2 regions of the Streptomyces sp. NPDC048419 genome follow, and region 1 is predicted to be linked to the other one. Evidence: riboswitches for the same ligand, from Rfam matches in the RefSeq annotation. Region 1 holds a riboswitch; the other holds the start of a gene.
What was found. Region 1 has a riboswitch for glycine ahead of gcvP (aminomethyl-transferring glycine dehydrogenase). Riboswitches for the same ligand answer to the same signal wherever they lie in the genome.

Region 1 (7,539 bases):
CCATCACCACCACCGAGGACCTTTCCGGTGAGGTCTTCGTCGCGTTCCCGCCGAGCGCCGTCACCCTCTTCCGGGACCCGCCCACCGGCTCCAGCGCCCGCAACCACTGGCGGTGCGAGGTAGCAGGCCTCGAGACCCACGGCGACCAGATCCGTGCCGACCTCACGGGCGAACTCCCCCTCGCCGCCGATCTCACCACGGCCGCCGCGGCCGAGCTCGACCTGCATCAGGGCGCACCGGTCTGGGCGACGGTCAAGGCGGCGCAGACGCACGCCTACCCGGCCTGACCTCTCTCGCGCATTACGGTCGGGGCCATGACCCTGAGCATCCGCAACCAGCTCCCCGGCACGGTCACCGCCATCACCCCGGGCGAGGCCATGGCCACCGTGAAGGTCCGTCTCGACGGCGGGCAGGAGATCACGGCGGCCATCACCCGGGAAGCCGTGAACGACCTCGGCCTCACCGAGGGTTCCGCCGTGCGCACCCTGGTGAAGTCCACCGAGATCGCCCTCTCCACCGCCCCCGTCGAGGGCCTCTCCATCCGCAACCAGCTGCCCGGCGCGGTCACCGCCGTCACCTCCGGGCAGGCCATGACCACGGTGAAGGTCTCCGTCGAGGGAGGCGAACTGACCGCCGCGATCACCACGGACGCGGCCACGGACATCGGTCTCACCACCGGCTCCACGGTCGTGGCAGTGATCAAGTCGACCGAGGTCTCGCTGGCGACCGTGTGACGCGGAAGGGCCCCGCCGAAGCGGGGCCCTTCACGTCGCAGCTCGTGATGACTACCGGTCTCAGTCCTCGTACGCGTCCAGCGGCGGGCAGGAACAGACCAGGTTGCGGTCGCCGAAGGCCTGGTCGATCCGGCGCACCGGCGGCCAGTACTTGTCGGCGGCGGACACCCCGGCCGGGAAGACGGCCTCCTCGCGGGTGTACGCGTGCTCCCACTCCGCACCGAGCGCGGCGGCGGTGTGCGGGGCGTTCCGCAGCGGGTTGTCGTCGGCCGGCCATTCGGCCGCCCCGACCTTCTCGATCTCCGCCCGGATGGCGATCATCGCCTCGCAGAACCGGTCCAGCTCGATGAGGTCCTCGGACTCGGTCGGCTCGATCATCAGCGTGCCGGCCACCGGGAACGACATCGTCGGCGCGTGGAAGCCGTAGTCGATCAGCCGCTTGGCGACGTCGTCGACGCTCACGCCGGTCGCCTTGGTCAGCGGCCGCAGGTCGATGATGCACTCGTGCGCGACCAGCCCGCCGGGGCCGGTGTAGAGCACGGGGAAGTGCGGCTCGAGCCGCTTGGCGACGTAGTTGGCGGACAGCACGGCGACCTGCGTGGCCCGCTTCAGGCCCTCGCCGCCCATGAGCCGGACGTACGCCCACGAGATCGGCAGGATGCCGGCGCTGCCCCACGGGGCGGCCGAGATCGGTCCGACACCCGTCTCCGGACCGGCCGCCGGCTGCATCGGGTGGTTCGGCAGATACGGCGCCAGGTGCGCCCGTACGCCGACCGGGCCGACGCCGGGACCCCCGCCGCCGTGCGGGATGCAGAAGGTCTTGTGCAGGTTGAGGTGCGAGACGTCGCCGCCGAAGTGGCCCGGCTTGGCGAGCCCCACCAGCGCGTTGAGGTTGGCGCCGTCGACGTAGACCTGACCGCCGGCCTCGTGCACCTGGGCGCAGATGTCGGCGACGTGCTCCTCGAACACACCGTGCGTCGACGGGTACGTGATCATCAGCACGGACAGCTCGTCGCGGTGCTGCTCGATCTTCGCCCGCAGGTCCTCGACGTCAATCTCGCCGTCCTCGGCGGTCTTCACGACGACGACCTTCATGCCGGCCATGACGGCGCTGGCGGCATTGGTGCCGTGCGCCGAGGAGGGGATGAGGCACACGGTCCGCTGCTCGTCACCGTTGGCCCGGTGGTAGCCGCGCACCGCGAGGAGACCCGCCAGCTCACCCTGCGACCCGGCGTTGGGCTGCAGCGACACCTTGTCGTACCCGGTGACCTCGGCGAGACGTTCCTCCAGCTCGCGGATGAGCGTGAGGTAGCCGCCGGCCTGCTCGGCGGGCGCGAAGGGGTGCAGCTGCCCGAACTCGGGCCAGGTGACCGGCTCCATCTCCGTGGTCGCGTTGAGCTTCATGGTGCAGGAGCCCAGCGGGATCATGCCGCGGTCGAGCGCGTAGTCGCGGTCCGCCAGCCGGCGCAGGTAGCGCAGCATCGCGGTCTCGGAGCGGTTCTGGTGGAAGACGGGGTGGGTCAGGACGGCGTCGCTGCGCAGCAGGCCCTGCGGGACCGCCTCCTCGGCGGCCGCGTCCAGCGCCTCGATGTCGGCCTCGATCCCGAACGCGGCCCACACGGCGGCCACTTGAGCGCGCTTGGTGGTCTCGTCGCAGGCGATCGACACCTGGTCGGCGTCGACGAGGCGCAGGTTCACGCCGTTCTCCCGCGCGGCGCCCACGACCTCGGCGGCACGGCCCGGCACCCGCACCGTGAGCGTGTCGAAGTAGGAGCCGTGCACGATCTCGACACCGCCGGCCCGCAGCCCTTCGGCGAGGATCGTGGCGTAGCGGTGGGTGCGCTGCGCGATGGCCCGCAGACCCTCAGGCCCGTGGTAGACGGCGTACATTCCGGCCATGACGGCGAGCAGCACCTGCGCGGTGCAGATGTTGCTGGTGGCCTTCTCGCGCCGGATGTGCTGCTCACGGGTCTGCAGCGCGAGCCGGTAGGCCTTGTGGCCGTCGGCGTCCACGGACACGCCCACGAGCCGCCCGGGCAGGCTGCGCGCGAACTTCTCACGCACCGCCATGTAGCCGGCGTGCGGCCCGCCGAAGCCCATCGGCACACCGAAGCGCTGCGTCGTGCCGACGGCGATGTCCGCACCGAGCTCACCCGGGGACTTCAGCAGCGTCAGCGCGAGCAGGTCGGCGGCGACGGTGACGAGCGCGCCCAGCTCGTGCGCCTGGTCGATCAGCGGCTTGATGTCGCGTACGACACCGGAGGCGCCCGGGTACTGCACCAGCACGCCGTTGATCTCCCGCCCGGCGACCTCGGCCGGGATGCCGTCGGCGAGGTCGGCGACCACGATCTCCACACCGGCCGGTTCGGCACGGGTCTCGATCACGGCGATGGTCTGCGGCAGCACGTCCGCGTCGACCAGGAACAGGCCCTTCTTGTTCTTGCCCATGCGCCGGGACAGCGCCACGGCCTCGGCGGCGGCCGTGCCCTCGTCGAGCAGCGAGGCACCGGAGGTGGGCAGGCCGGTGAGGTCGGCGACCATGGTCTGGAAGTTCAGCAGCGCCTCGAGCCGACCCTGCGAGATCTCCGGCTGGTACGGCGTGTAGGCCGTGTACCAGGCCGGGTTCTCCATGACGTTGCGCAGGATCACCGGCGGCGTGAACGTGCCGTAGTACCCGAGCCCGATCATGGAGTCGAGCACCTGGTTGCGGTCGGCGAGCGAGCGCAGCTCGGCCAGCACCTCGGCCTCGGTGCGCGCGCCCGGCAGCTCCAGGGCGTCGGCGTTCTTGATCACATCCGGGACCGCGGCGGCCGTGAGCTCGTCCAGCGAGCCGTAGCCGACCTGCGCGAGCATCTTGGCCCGGGCCTCGTGATCGGGGCCGATGTGACGCTGTTCGAAGGGAATGCCCTTCTCCAGCTCGGTGAGCGGAATGCGATGCGGGGTCATTTGCGGAGGCCTCCTGGTCGACACGACCTTCGAGGGGCACCACTGCACGGGTACCCGGACGGCCTCCCCCTCTGTCATCTCAACCTGAGAGTTTCACCAGGTCGCCCGAGAGCGCCCGGTTTTCACCGTCGGTGAGAGCGGAAGCCGTCGACACCCGCCCTGCTTTCCAGAGTGACCTCGTCCGCGCGGTACGTGTGCCTGAGAGATTCCGGGGAGGATTTGCTCCTTCGGCGCCTCCGATGATGTCTGGAGGACTCTCCCGCACGGGGTCAGCAGCCGCTGTCAGCCTACCAGCGTGCACACAGACCGATCCTCCGAGTGGCCACCTCGCCCGTTGTGCTCTTTTGTAGTGCTTAGGGATGAGTTGCGACCAAGTGGAGGGACCGTGCAGACCGAGATCGATCCGCGCAACCTGATCGGCCGCAAGGCGTTCGACCGCAATGGCACCAAGCTCGGCACCATCGACGAGGTCTACCTCGACGACGCGACCGGCGTGCCGGAGTGGGCGGCCATACGCACCGGCCTTTTCTCCCGGGACGCCTTCGTCCCCCTGGCACCCAGCGAACTGGTCGAAGGCACCCTGCAGGTCCCCTTCGACCGGACCCTGATCAAGGACGCCCCGGACTTCGGTGTCGGCCGTCACCTCTCCCCCGAACAGGAGCTCCAGCTCTACCACCACTACGGTCTCGACAGCGCAACACCTCCCTCCGCCCCGGACCGCTCCTTCGGCAAGCTCGCGGGCACGGGGGACACCGACGCCTAGGACACCTCGGCAAAGGTGGTGCCCGGTCCCTGCGCCACCAACGGCAGCGGTTCCGCCGGCTCGAGGTCGGGGTCGTCGGTCCGGAACGTCCGCACCCGTCCCGGCTCCGAATCAGGCGTCTCGAACCGCACCGTGACCCGCCCCAGGCCGCTGCCCTGCACCCACCCGTGCCCGAACTCGCCGTGCCGCACATCGCGCCCCGAGGGCCAGCGCCGCTCGGCGGGCGTCGGCTCCACCCGCACAGGTTCGTCCGCCGCCTCCTCCACCGGCGCGGCCGCCCCCTCCCCCGCCGCCTGCGCGAACAGATCCTCCTGCGTGTAGTCCGCGAGCCCGCTGACCCCGACCCCGAGCAGCCGTACCCCGCCCGTGGTGTCCACCGTGTCCAGCAGCCGCGCCGCCGCCTCCCGCACCACCCCCGGATCGTCCGTGGGACCCCGCAGCGTCTCGGAGCGGGTCAGCGTCGAGAAGTCGTAGCGCCGCACCTTGAGCACGATCGTCCGCCCCGAGAGCCCGGCCTCGCGCAACCGCCGCACACACCGGTCGGCCAGCCGCTGCACCTCGAGCCCGACCCGGAGCCGGTCGTGGATGTCCACGTCGTAGGTGTCCTCGACCGACACCGACTTGGTCTCCCGCTCGGCGACCACCGGCCGGTCGTCGTGCGCCAGCGCCATGGCGTACAGCGCGTGCCCATGGGCCTTGCCCAGCAGCCGTACGAGCTCGTCCTCGCCGGCTTCGGCGATCTCGTCGACGGTGCTGATCCCGGCCCGTCTCAGATGGTCCCCCGTCGCCGGCCCCACGCCCGGCAGCGTCCGCACCGACATAGGGCCGAGCAGCGCCCGCTCGGTCCCCGGCTCGATCAGCACCAGACCGTCCGGCTTGGCCTCCTCGGAGGCGATCTTCGCGACCATCTTCGACGCGGCCAGCCCCACGGATCCGGTGAGCCCCGTCCCGGTCCGTATGTCCCCGCGCAGCTTCTCCCCCACCAGCCGCGCCGAGGCGTCGTCCCAGGCCGCCTCCCCGGCCTCCAGATCCACGAAGGCCTCGTCCAGACTGAGCGGCTCCACCAACGGCGACAGCGAGTGCAGCAACGCCATCACCTGCTCGCTGATCGCCTTGTAGACACCGAAGCGTGGCACCAGATAGGCGGCGTTCGGCGCGAGCCGCCGGGCCTGCGCCATGGGCATCGCGGACCGCACCCCGAAGACCCGCGCCTCGTACGAGGCCGTCGCGACCACCCCGCGCGGCCCCAGCCCGCCCACGATCACGGCTTTTCCACGCAGACTCGGCTTGGATGCCTGCTCCACCGAGGCGTAGAAGGCATCCATGTCGAGATGCAGGATCGTGGCCGCGTTTCTCACATGTCCGATGCTGCCCTACGCCACTGACAATGCCGCCCTACGACCGCCCGGGCGCCCTGCGACGCCACGGGGAAACGCGGTCAGACGGCCCGGTTGCGCCGCCGCGCCAGCTCGTCCGCCGGATTGTGCCCGACCAGGGTCTCGCCGGTGTCGACCCGCTCGCCGTGCAGCTGCGAGAGCGCGCTCTCGACGTCCCGCCACACCACGCCGACGGCGATCCCGAAGATGCCCTGGCCGCCCTGGAGCAGCGCGTGCACCTCGTCGGGAGAGGTGCACTCGTAGACCGTGGCACCGTCGCTCATCAGCGTCATCCGCTCCAGGTCCCGGAATCCGCGCTCACGCAGATGCTGCACCGCGGTACGGATGTTCTGCAGGGACACGCCCGTGTCCAGGAACCGTTTGACGATCTTCAGGACGACGACGTCCCGGAAGCTGTACAGGCGCTGTGTCCCCGACCCGTAGGCGGGCCGCACGCTCGGCTCGACGAGCCCGGTGCGGGCCCAGTAGTCCAGTTGCCGGTAGGTGATGCCGGCGGCCGCGCAGGCCGTCGGCCCGCGGTAGCCGATCTCCTCGGACGCCGCCTCCGTGCCGCTCGGCACGGCCGCCGGTCGCTGCGGAGCGTGATCGGCCGCGCCACCGTGCTGGGGATACCCCCCGCCCGAGCGGAGCCGAGAGCCAGGGGGAGGGTACGGACCGCTCTCCCCCGGACTGCGTCCAGGGGCTCCCCCAGCCGTACCGTCGCCGCTACTTCTCACGCCGACCTCCGTCCTTGACCTGCCCCCTCGACGGTAGGCAGCCACCAGGGGTGCGTCAACGACCGCCACACTCGGCACGCCGAGTGATAATCACCCTGCGAGTGGTTTCCCGCACCCAACCGCGGGGAAAGGCTAGCCGAATGCCTTCGGGGAGAGCCGTAGGACGCTCCCTCCCGCCACCGGCACTTGACTGGCAGATGTCGGCATTTGGGCCGTCTCCGGCCACCGTCCGGCCCCGTCGCCGACCATGGGTCCGCCGGGCCGCGCACGTCTCACTGGCTGCTGGTCCCGAAGTCCTCCGGCGAGATCTGGTCGAGGAACTCGCGGAACTTCTCCACCTCGTCCTCCTGCTCGTCCGGAATCGCGATGCCCGCGTCGTCGAGCACGCCGTCGCTGCCGTAGATCGGCGTGCCGGTCCGCAGGGCCAGCGCTATGGCGTCGGACGGACGGGCACTGACCTCGACTCCGCTGGCGAACACCAGCTCCGCGTAGAACACGCCTTCCCGCAGGTCCGTGATACGCACCTCGGTGAGCTCCTGACCGACGGCCTCCAGCACGTCCTTGAACAGGTCGTGGGTCAGCGGTCGTGCGGGGGCCATGCCCTGCTGGGCGAAGGCGATCGCAGTCGCCTCCCCCGGACCGATCCAGATGGGGAGGTAGCGATCGCCTCCCACTTCACGCAGGAGCACGATCGGCTGGTTGGAGGGCATTTCGACCCGGACACCTACGACATCGAGCTCGTTCACACAGTAACCCTAGGACGTGCCCGGGACGTTTGGGTAGTCGGGCAGAGAACGGGGGGACGATCCGGCCTGCGCTCGCACGCCGTATCAGGGCAGTCGCACACCGAGCGCGGTCTGCACGAGCGCGGCGTGCAGCTTCACCGTCAGCGCCGCCAGTTCCTTCGTGCGCGCCTCGGCATGTGCCCTGGTCTGCGGGTTGCGGTGGCGCTTCAGCGGCGCCACCACCTGGTCCACGAGCCC
Region 2 (7,539 bases), on a different contig from region 1:
CATGGCCAGCACCTGCTTGAAGTCGGAGTTCGCCGACGGCAGGTGGAAGACGATCGTCTTGGCGTCGGGCGTGTCGATCGCCTTCAGGCCGAGGTGGTCCTTCGACGTGTCCTTGTACGGGCCCTTGTAGGTGGCCTTGGGGTCGAGCATCTGCTGCAGGTAGACCGGACCGCCGGACAGGACGTCCTGCGCCCAGGAGCGCTCGATGCCGTACTTGATGTCCTGGGAGGTGATCGGCTTGCCGTCCTCCCACGTGATCCCGTCACGCAGGTGGTACGTGTACGTCTTGCCGTCGGCCGAGACCTGGCCGTCGTCGGCGGCGAGGTCCGGCGTGACCTCGGCGCCCGCGGCGCCCGGCTCGGTCTTGTAGGTGAGCAGCTGACGGCTGTAGTAGCGGGAGAAGTCCCACATGAAGCCGTAGTAACCACGCGTGGTGTCCCACGAGTCGGCGTCCTGGGTGCTGACGAACTTCAGCTCGCCGCCCTTCTTGACCGCGGAGGCCTGGGCAACCTTGTTGTTCGCCGCGTCGAAGCCGGCTGCGCCGCTCTTCGAACCGCTGTTGTCGTTGCCGCCGCCGCACGCCGCCGTGGTCAGCAGCGCAGCGACCCCGACAGCAGCGGCCAGTGCCTGCTTACGCCGCCCTGAGGTGCGTTGGGTAGTCACGATCTCGGATCCTCCGGTGTTGATGAGAGACCCCGTGGCTGAGCTCACGGGACGCTGGGGGTACGGCAGTTCAGCGGGAGCCCTTCGGGTCGAGCGCGTCACGCACGCCGTCGCCGAAGAGGTTGAAGGCCAGCACGGTGATGAAGATCGCCACACCCGGAACCACCATGAACATGGGGTCCGAGTCGTAGTAGTCGATCGCCGTCGAGAGCATCTGCCCCCAGGACGAGGTGGGCGGCTTGACGCCCACACCCAGGAAGCTGAGTGCCGCCTCGGTCAGGATGTTGGTGGGGATCATCATCGTCGTGTACACGATGATGGGCGCGACGAGGTTGGGCAGCAGTTCCTTGAACAGGATGTACATGCGCCCGCCGCCCAGGGACCGGGCGGCCTCGACGTATTCGCGCTCACGCAGCGAGAGCGTCTGACCGCGCACCACGCGCCCGATGTAGGGCCAGCCGAAGAACCCGATGACAAGGATCATCACGAACACGCGCACGCTCGAACCGGTCAGGCCGAGCATCTCGTTCGGCATGACCGAGACGAGGGCGATGATGAAGAGCAGCTGCGGGAAGGCGAGCAGGCCGTCCATGATGCGGCTGATGACCGAGTCGACCCAGCCGCCGAAGAAGCCGGCCAGGATGCCCAGGACCGTGCCGAGCACGACGGCGACGATCGCGGACAGGAAGCCGACGAGGAGCGAGATCCGCGCGCCGTAGAGGACGCGGGCGAAGATGTCGCGGCCGTTGACCGGCTCGACACCCAGCAGGTGATCGCCGCTGATGCCGCCCAGGGAGCCCTTGGGCGTACCGAACAGCGGGTCGATCAGGCTCTCGTGGTAGGCGTCGGGGTCCTGCCCGACCAGGTTCGCGAGCCAGGGAGCCAGCACGGCGATCACGATCAGGGCGAGCACGACGACGCCGCCCGCGAGTGCGAGCTTGTCCCGCTTGAGCCGCTCCCAGGCGATCCGGCCCAAGGACCGGCCCTGAACAGCCTTTTCACCGGCAGTGGCAACCGCCGCTTCCTCGGCCGCGCTCGGGGCCGCTTCCGCGGTCGGCTCGTGGATTGGTGCCGTCATCTGGCAGGGACCCCTCTCAACCGGCGGTAGCCGGCCCGCACTTGCCGCTGTAGCGGCGTGATCAGTCCGTCGTACATGGGGGCGAACCCCTCTGGAGCGGGAGTCTTCAACGCTTTGGCGATCTGTTGCCAGACTTGGCAGTGAAAGGATGCGTAAACGTGATGCGGTCAGGTGGGTTCCGTTATCCGGACGGCAGATCACGGCCGCCGGACACGGTCCATTTCGGACATCTAAGGAAATTTCAGGTTCTTCCGGCGCTATCTACGCGCGCAGATCACGTTGGGGTCCGACACGGGCCCAGGAGTCGTCTCAGTATCCGCCATGCACCGGTGGGTAGCCGTAGCCGCCCGCCGGAGCCTGCGCCGGAGCCGCCGCGTGGGCCTCGCGATCGTAGAAGGGGCGGGCGCTCGCGCGCATCCAGAGGGCCACGGGGTCGTACTCGTCGGACATCGCCACCGTCGACACCGGCAGCCCGTCCGGGACGGCGCCGATCGACTGCTGCATCATCGCCCGTACCGAGTCCACGGCGGGCGGGCTCGTGTCGTACACGTCCAGCCCGATGGCGAGGTACGGCGCACCGAGCGCCGGCTGCACCCACGCACGGCGCAGCGAGCGGACGGCCGGGGTGCGGTGGGCGTTCTGCGCGAGCAGGGCGTAGAACTGCGGGATCTCCAGAGCGGGTTCCGTCAGGCGCAGCGGGCCCGCGGCCTGGCGCTCCAGGCCGGTGGCGATGCGGCGCAGGTCCAGCCAGGGGATGCCGACCCCGCCGCCCGGGGCGTGCGGGTTGAGCCAGAGGCCGAAGTGGTCGGGGTACAGGGTGCGGGCGACGTCCAGACCGTCGACCACCTCGTACGACCTGTTCCAGCCACTGGCCGAGAGCTCCTGGGCGGAGGTGACGCACGGCGCGTAGCCGTAGCCCTCGACCTCCATGTTTCCGTACTGGGCGTCAGGGGAGCCCGCCTGGCCGTGCCACAGGAGCATCCAGACCTGGCCGGAGCCCGGGGTCGCGAGTGCGCGAAGGAGTGCCTCGTAGGCGTCGTAGCGCCCTGGCGTCACCTGGCGCAGCATCTGCTCGACGCTGCCGCTGAGGCTCGCGCTCACGTGTCGTACCGCCCCTTCGAAGAATGCCCCGCGTTCTTGCTGACAGCTTAAGCGCCCGGTGGCCCGGGACCGGTTGTCTCTTCGGCGAGCGCGCCACCGGCGGCGGCTAGAGGTGATCCCTCGTATAGAAAGGGCGTACCTGCTCGCGCATCCAGTTCGCCACCGGGTCGTCCGTGACGTCCAGGAGCACGAGGTTGACCGGCCACGGGACCGGGACCCCGGTCACGGCCCGCTCCAGCGCCTGGAGGGGAAGCGCCCTCAGGTCGCCCTCCCGGTGGGAGAGTTCGACGCCGACGAACATCACAGGGTCCGCGGTCTCCACGGCCGCGAGGCACCGGCGGGCCGAGACGACCACGCCGGTCGCCGCGAACTCGGCGGAGGCGGCGGCCAGGAAGTCGACCGGATCGTCCTGCCAGTCCGGCTCGTAGAGGCGGACGCGGGCGCCGGTGGCCGGGCCGTCCAGCGGCGTGCGGCCCACCCGGCACAGTTCGGCGACGGCGGCCGGCGGGAGCGGTACGCCGACCACGCCGTCCGGGTTGATCGCCAGACCGACCTGCGGGGGCAGGCCGCGGGCGAACTCGACCGCCGGGGCGATCGTGTAGGACATGTGGGCTCCGACCACGTGCCGGAACTGCTCCTCGGAGCTGAAGACCGGGACGTAGGCCTGGCCCTCGATCTCCAGTGAGGGCAGGTCCAGGGGGCCGCTGTGCGGTCCGCCGCCGCTCGGCAGCGGCACCCAGAGGAAGCTGCGGCCGAGCACCTCGATGATTCGGCCGCCCGCGGAGGGTATGCCGAGGGAGGCCGACAGCACCTCCTCCAGCTCGTTGCCGGGCCATCCGCCGTGCGGATGGGGGTGCGCCTGCATGGGAAAGTCCGCGGGAAGATCCGCTGGGAAGTCCATCTGTGTCCGACCGCCTGCTGAGAACCACTGCTGTTGAGAACCAGTGCCTTCGAGAACCGCTGCTTTCGAGAGCCACTGCTGAGGCTGGAAAGGCTAGCGGGTGGGAGGGGCGAGGGCCCGGCCCTCATCAGGGTCGGCCCGTGAAGCCGATCCTGCGCAGCACGTCCGCCGCGTCCCGGTCCAGGAGCACCGCCGAGCCCACGCCCTCGGGCAGGTCACCGCGCTCGGCGGAGCGGATCAGCCGGGCGGCCGCCGTGCGGTGCCGCAGGAAGGCGTAGCGGGAGACGCCTCGGCCGCGCTCGCGCTGGCCCCGGAGGGCGGTGCCCGGAGTGACGTCCAGGAGCAGCAGGTGCAGGGTGCCGCCGCGGCGTCGGGCCGCGCGGGCCAGCCAGCCGCGCACCCAGGCCTGCGTGCCGCAGTCGTGCACGACGGCGCCCTCGCCGCCGCGCAGGGCCTGGCGCAGGCCGGTGTAGTGCGCGAGGCGGACCAGGGGGCGGTAGAGCGCGTACGGCAGGAGGCGGGGCAGGCGGGCGGCCCAGCGGTCGCGGGTGTCCTGGGAGTCGATGCGGACACCCCGCACCGCGCGCTCCATCAGCGTGGACTTGCCGCTGCCGGGCAGGCCGGTGATCACCACGAGGTCCTGCGGGCCGAAGAGCAGGGCGTGCGGGCTGCGCCCCGAGCGGTCGCGCAGGTCGCGGACCACAGGAGCCCGGCCCCCGCATGCCTCGCGGGCCGGAGCCGCGGCCTGCTTCGGCAGCGTGACAGCCGAGGTCGTGGCGTACGCCGTGGGCCTGTTCACCGTGATCGTCCTCCCCTGGGCCGGGTGCGGATTCCCTGCCCGTCGAGTGTAAAGAGAAGGTAATGCGCGGTGCCTCGTGTTTTCGTGATCGCTCTGCCACAAGCCGGTCACAAAGGGGAGGGGCGGATGCGGACCTGCCCCCCGTGGAGAAGGCGTGCAATGATGTGCGCGCCAACTGCATACCGGCCGCTTGAATCCGCGCGGGAGAGTCCCCAGACCGCTGGGGCGCCGAAGGAGCAAGTTCCTCCCTTGAATCTCTCAGGCCCCGTTACCGCGCGGGCGAGGCACATCTGAAAAGCGGGCCGCTGCGTCAGTGGCTCCACCCAAGGTGCAAACCCCGATCGCCTGCCGCGATCAGGGCGAACCTCTCAGGTTCCGATGACAGATGGGGAGGAACAACCATCTGTCATGACTTGGGAGACGGACCGATGAGCAGTACCGAACCGCGCCGTACCGCGCTCGATGCGCTGCATCGCTCGCTCGGCGCGACGATGACCGACTTCGCCGGCTGGGACATGCCCCTGCGCTACGGCTCCGAGCGCGACGAGCACCTCGCGGTGCGCACTCGGGCCGGCCTCTTCGACCTCTCGCACATGGGCGAGATCACGGTCACCGGCCCGCAGGCCGCCGCCCTGCTCAACTTCGCCCTGGTCGGCAACCTCGCCTCCGTGGGCCTCGGCCGCGCCCGCTACACCATGATCTGCCGGGCCGACGGCGGCATCCTGGACGACCTGATCGTCTACCGGCTCGGCGAGACCGAGTACATGGTCGTGGCCAACGCCTCCAACGCCCAGGTCGTGCTGGACGCCCTGACCGAGCGGGCCGCGGGCTTCGACGCCGAGGTGCGCGACGACCGGGACGCCTACGCGCTGCTCGCCGTGCAGGGCCCCGAGTCGCCCGGGATCCTCAAGTCCCTGACCGACGCCGACCTCGACGGCCTCAAGTACTACGCGGGCCTGCCCGGCACCGTCGCCGGCGTCCCCGCGCTGATCGCGCGCACCGGCTACACCGGCGAGGACGGCTTCGAGCTGTTCGTGAAGCCGGAGCACGCCGTCGAGCTGTGGCAGGCGCTCACCAAGGCCGGCGAGGGCGCCGGCCTGGTCCCCTGCGGGCTGTCCTGCCGGGACACCCTGCGCCTGGAGGCGGGCATGCCGCTGTACGGGCACGAGCTGTCGACCTCCCTCACCCCCTTCGACGCCGGGCTCGGCCGGGTGGTGAAGTTCGAGAAGGAGGGCGACTTCGTGGGGCGTGCCGCCCTGCAGGAGGCTGCCGCCCGCGCGCAGGAGAACCCGCCGCGCGTCCTGGTCGGTCTGGTCGCCGAGGGCCGCCGGGTCCCGCGCTCCGGGTACCCGGTCGTCGCCGGCGGCGCGGTGGTCGGCGAGGTCACCTCCGGCGCCCCCTCCCCCACGCTGGGCAGGCCGATCGCGATGGCGTACGTCGACGCGGCGCACGCGGCGCCCGGCACGTCCGGCGTCGGCGTGGACATCCGGGGCAGCCACGAACCGTACGAGGTCGTGGCACTGCCGTTCTACAAGCGCCAGAAGTAGACACTGGACGGGTGCGACCGGGTCCACGGACGTGACCCTGCGCACATCTCCCTGTTCACACACGCATTCAGCAGTCCCCCATTTCCCAGCACCTCCGCGCATACAGGAGAATTCAGGCCATGAGCAACCCGCAGCAGCTGCGCTACAGCAAGGAGCACGAGTGGCTGTCGGCCGCCGAGGACGGCGTCTCGACGGTCGGCATCACCGAGTTCGCGGCGAACGCGCTCGGCGACGTCGTCTACGCACAGCTTCCCGAGGTCGGCTCCGCGGTGACCGCGGGCGAGACCTGCGGCGAGCTGGAGTCGACCAAGTCGGTCAGCGACCTGTACTCCCCCGTCACCGGTGAGATCACCGAGATCAACGAGGACGTCGTCAACGACCCGTCCCTGGTGAACTCGGCCCCCTTCGAGGGCGGCTGGCTGTTCAAGGTCCGGCTCACCGACGAGCCGTCCGACCTGCTCTCCGCCGACGAGTACACCGCCCAGAACGCCGGCTGAGGAGCCGTAGACGCATGTCTGTCCTGAACACGTCCCTGCATGAGCTGGACCCGGAGATCGCCGCGGCGGTCGACGCCGAGCTGGTGCGCCAGCAGTCGACCCTGGAGATGATCGCCTCCGAGAACTTCGCGCCGCTGGCGGTGATGGAGGCCCAGGGCTCGGTCCTGACCAACAAGTACGCCGAGGGCTACCCGGGCCGGCGCTACTACGGCGGCTGCGAGCACGTCGATGTCGCCGAGCAGATCGCCATCGACCGGGTCAAGGACCTCTTCGGCGCCGAGTACGCCAACGTCCAGCCGCACTCGGGCGCCTCCGCCAACCAGGCCGCGCTGTTCGCGCTGGCCCGGCCCGGCGACACCATCCTCGGGCTGGACCTCGCGCACGGCGGGCACCTGACCCACGGGATGCGGCTGAACTTCTCCGGCAAGCAGTTCCACGTGGTCGCCTACCACGTGGACCCGGCCAGCGGGCTGGTGGACATGGCCGAGCTGGAGAGGCTGGCCAAGGAGCACCGCCCGAAGGTGATCATCGCGGGCTGGTCGGCCTACCCGCGCCAGCTGGACTTCGCCGCGTTCCGCCGGATCGCCGACGAGGTCGGCGCCTACCTGTGGGTGGACATGGCGCACTTCGCCGGTCTGGTCGCGGCCGGGCTGCACCCCAACCCGGTCGAGCACGCCGATGTGGTCACCTCCACCACGCACAAGACGCTGGGCGGGCCGCGCGGCGGCATCATCCTGGCCAGGAAGGACTTCGCGAAGAAGCTCAACTCCTCGGTCTTCCCCGGCTTCCAGGGCGGCCCGCTGGAGCATGTGATCGCCGCGAAGGCGGTGTCCTTCAAGGTGGCGGCGAGCCAGGAGTTCGCGGAGCGGCAGCGGCGTACGGTGGAGGGTGCGCGCATCCTGGCCGAGCGGCTGACCGCCGCGGACGCGCGGGCGGCCGGGGTGAACGTGCTC

Region 2: linked by a shared signal. The riboswitch ahead of gcvT (glycine cleavage system aminomethyltransferase GcvT) and the one ahead of gcvP (aminomethyl-transferring glycine dehydrogenase) in region 1 are both predicted to bind glycine.

The regions. Positions count from the first base shown of each region.
Region 1 is NZ_JBICXT010000010.1:284,570-292,108, forward strand. It holds gene ACGFYN_RS22730 (ABC transporter ATP-binding protein) at 1-287, shown strand, start outside; gene ACGFYN_RS22735 (molybdopterin-binding protein) at 315-734, shown strand; gene gcvP (aminomethyl-transferring glycine dehydrogenase) at 795-3,680, opposite strand; glycine riboswitch at 3,857-3,952, opposite strand; partial or broken gene ACGFYN_RS22745 (PRC-barrel domain-containing protein) at 4,066-4,437, shown strand; partial or broken gene ACGFYN_RS22750 (DNA polymerase IV) at 4,359-5,801, opposite strand; gene ACGFYN_RS22755 (MerR family transcriptional regulator) at 5,882-6,556, opposite strand; gene ACGFYN_RS22760 (bifunctional nuclease family protein) at 6,829-7,302, opposite strand; gene ACGFYN_RS22765 (MerR family transcriptional regulator) at 7,387-7,539, opposite strand, start outside.
Region 2 is NZ_JBICXT010000007.1:36,295-43,833, reverse strand. It holds gene ACGFYN_RS17100 (ABC transporter substrate-binding protein) at 1-663, opposite strand, end outside; gene ACGFYN_RS17095 (ABC transporter permease) at 734-1,741, opposite strand; gene ACGFYN_RS17090 (enhanced serine sensitivity protein SseB C-terminal domain-containing protein) at 2,051-2,809, opposite strand; gene ACGFYN_RS17085 (enhanced serine sensitivity protein SseB) at 2,949-3,743, opposite strand; gene ACGFYN_RS17080 (AAA family ATPase) at 3,871-4,548, opposite strand; glycine riboswitch at 4,734-4,826, shown strand; gene gcvT (glycine cleavage system aminomethyltransferase GcvT) at 4,971-6,089, shown strand; gene gcvH (glycine cleavage system protein GcvH) at 6,209-6,586, shown strand; gene glyA (serine hydroxymethyltransferase) at 6,601-7,539, shown strand, end outside.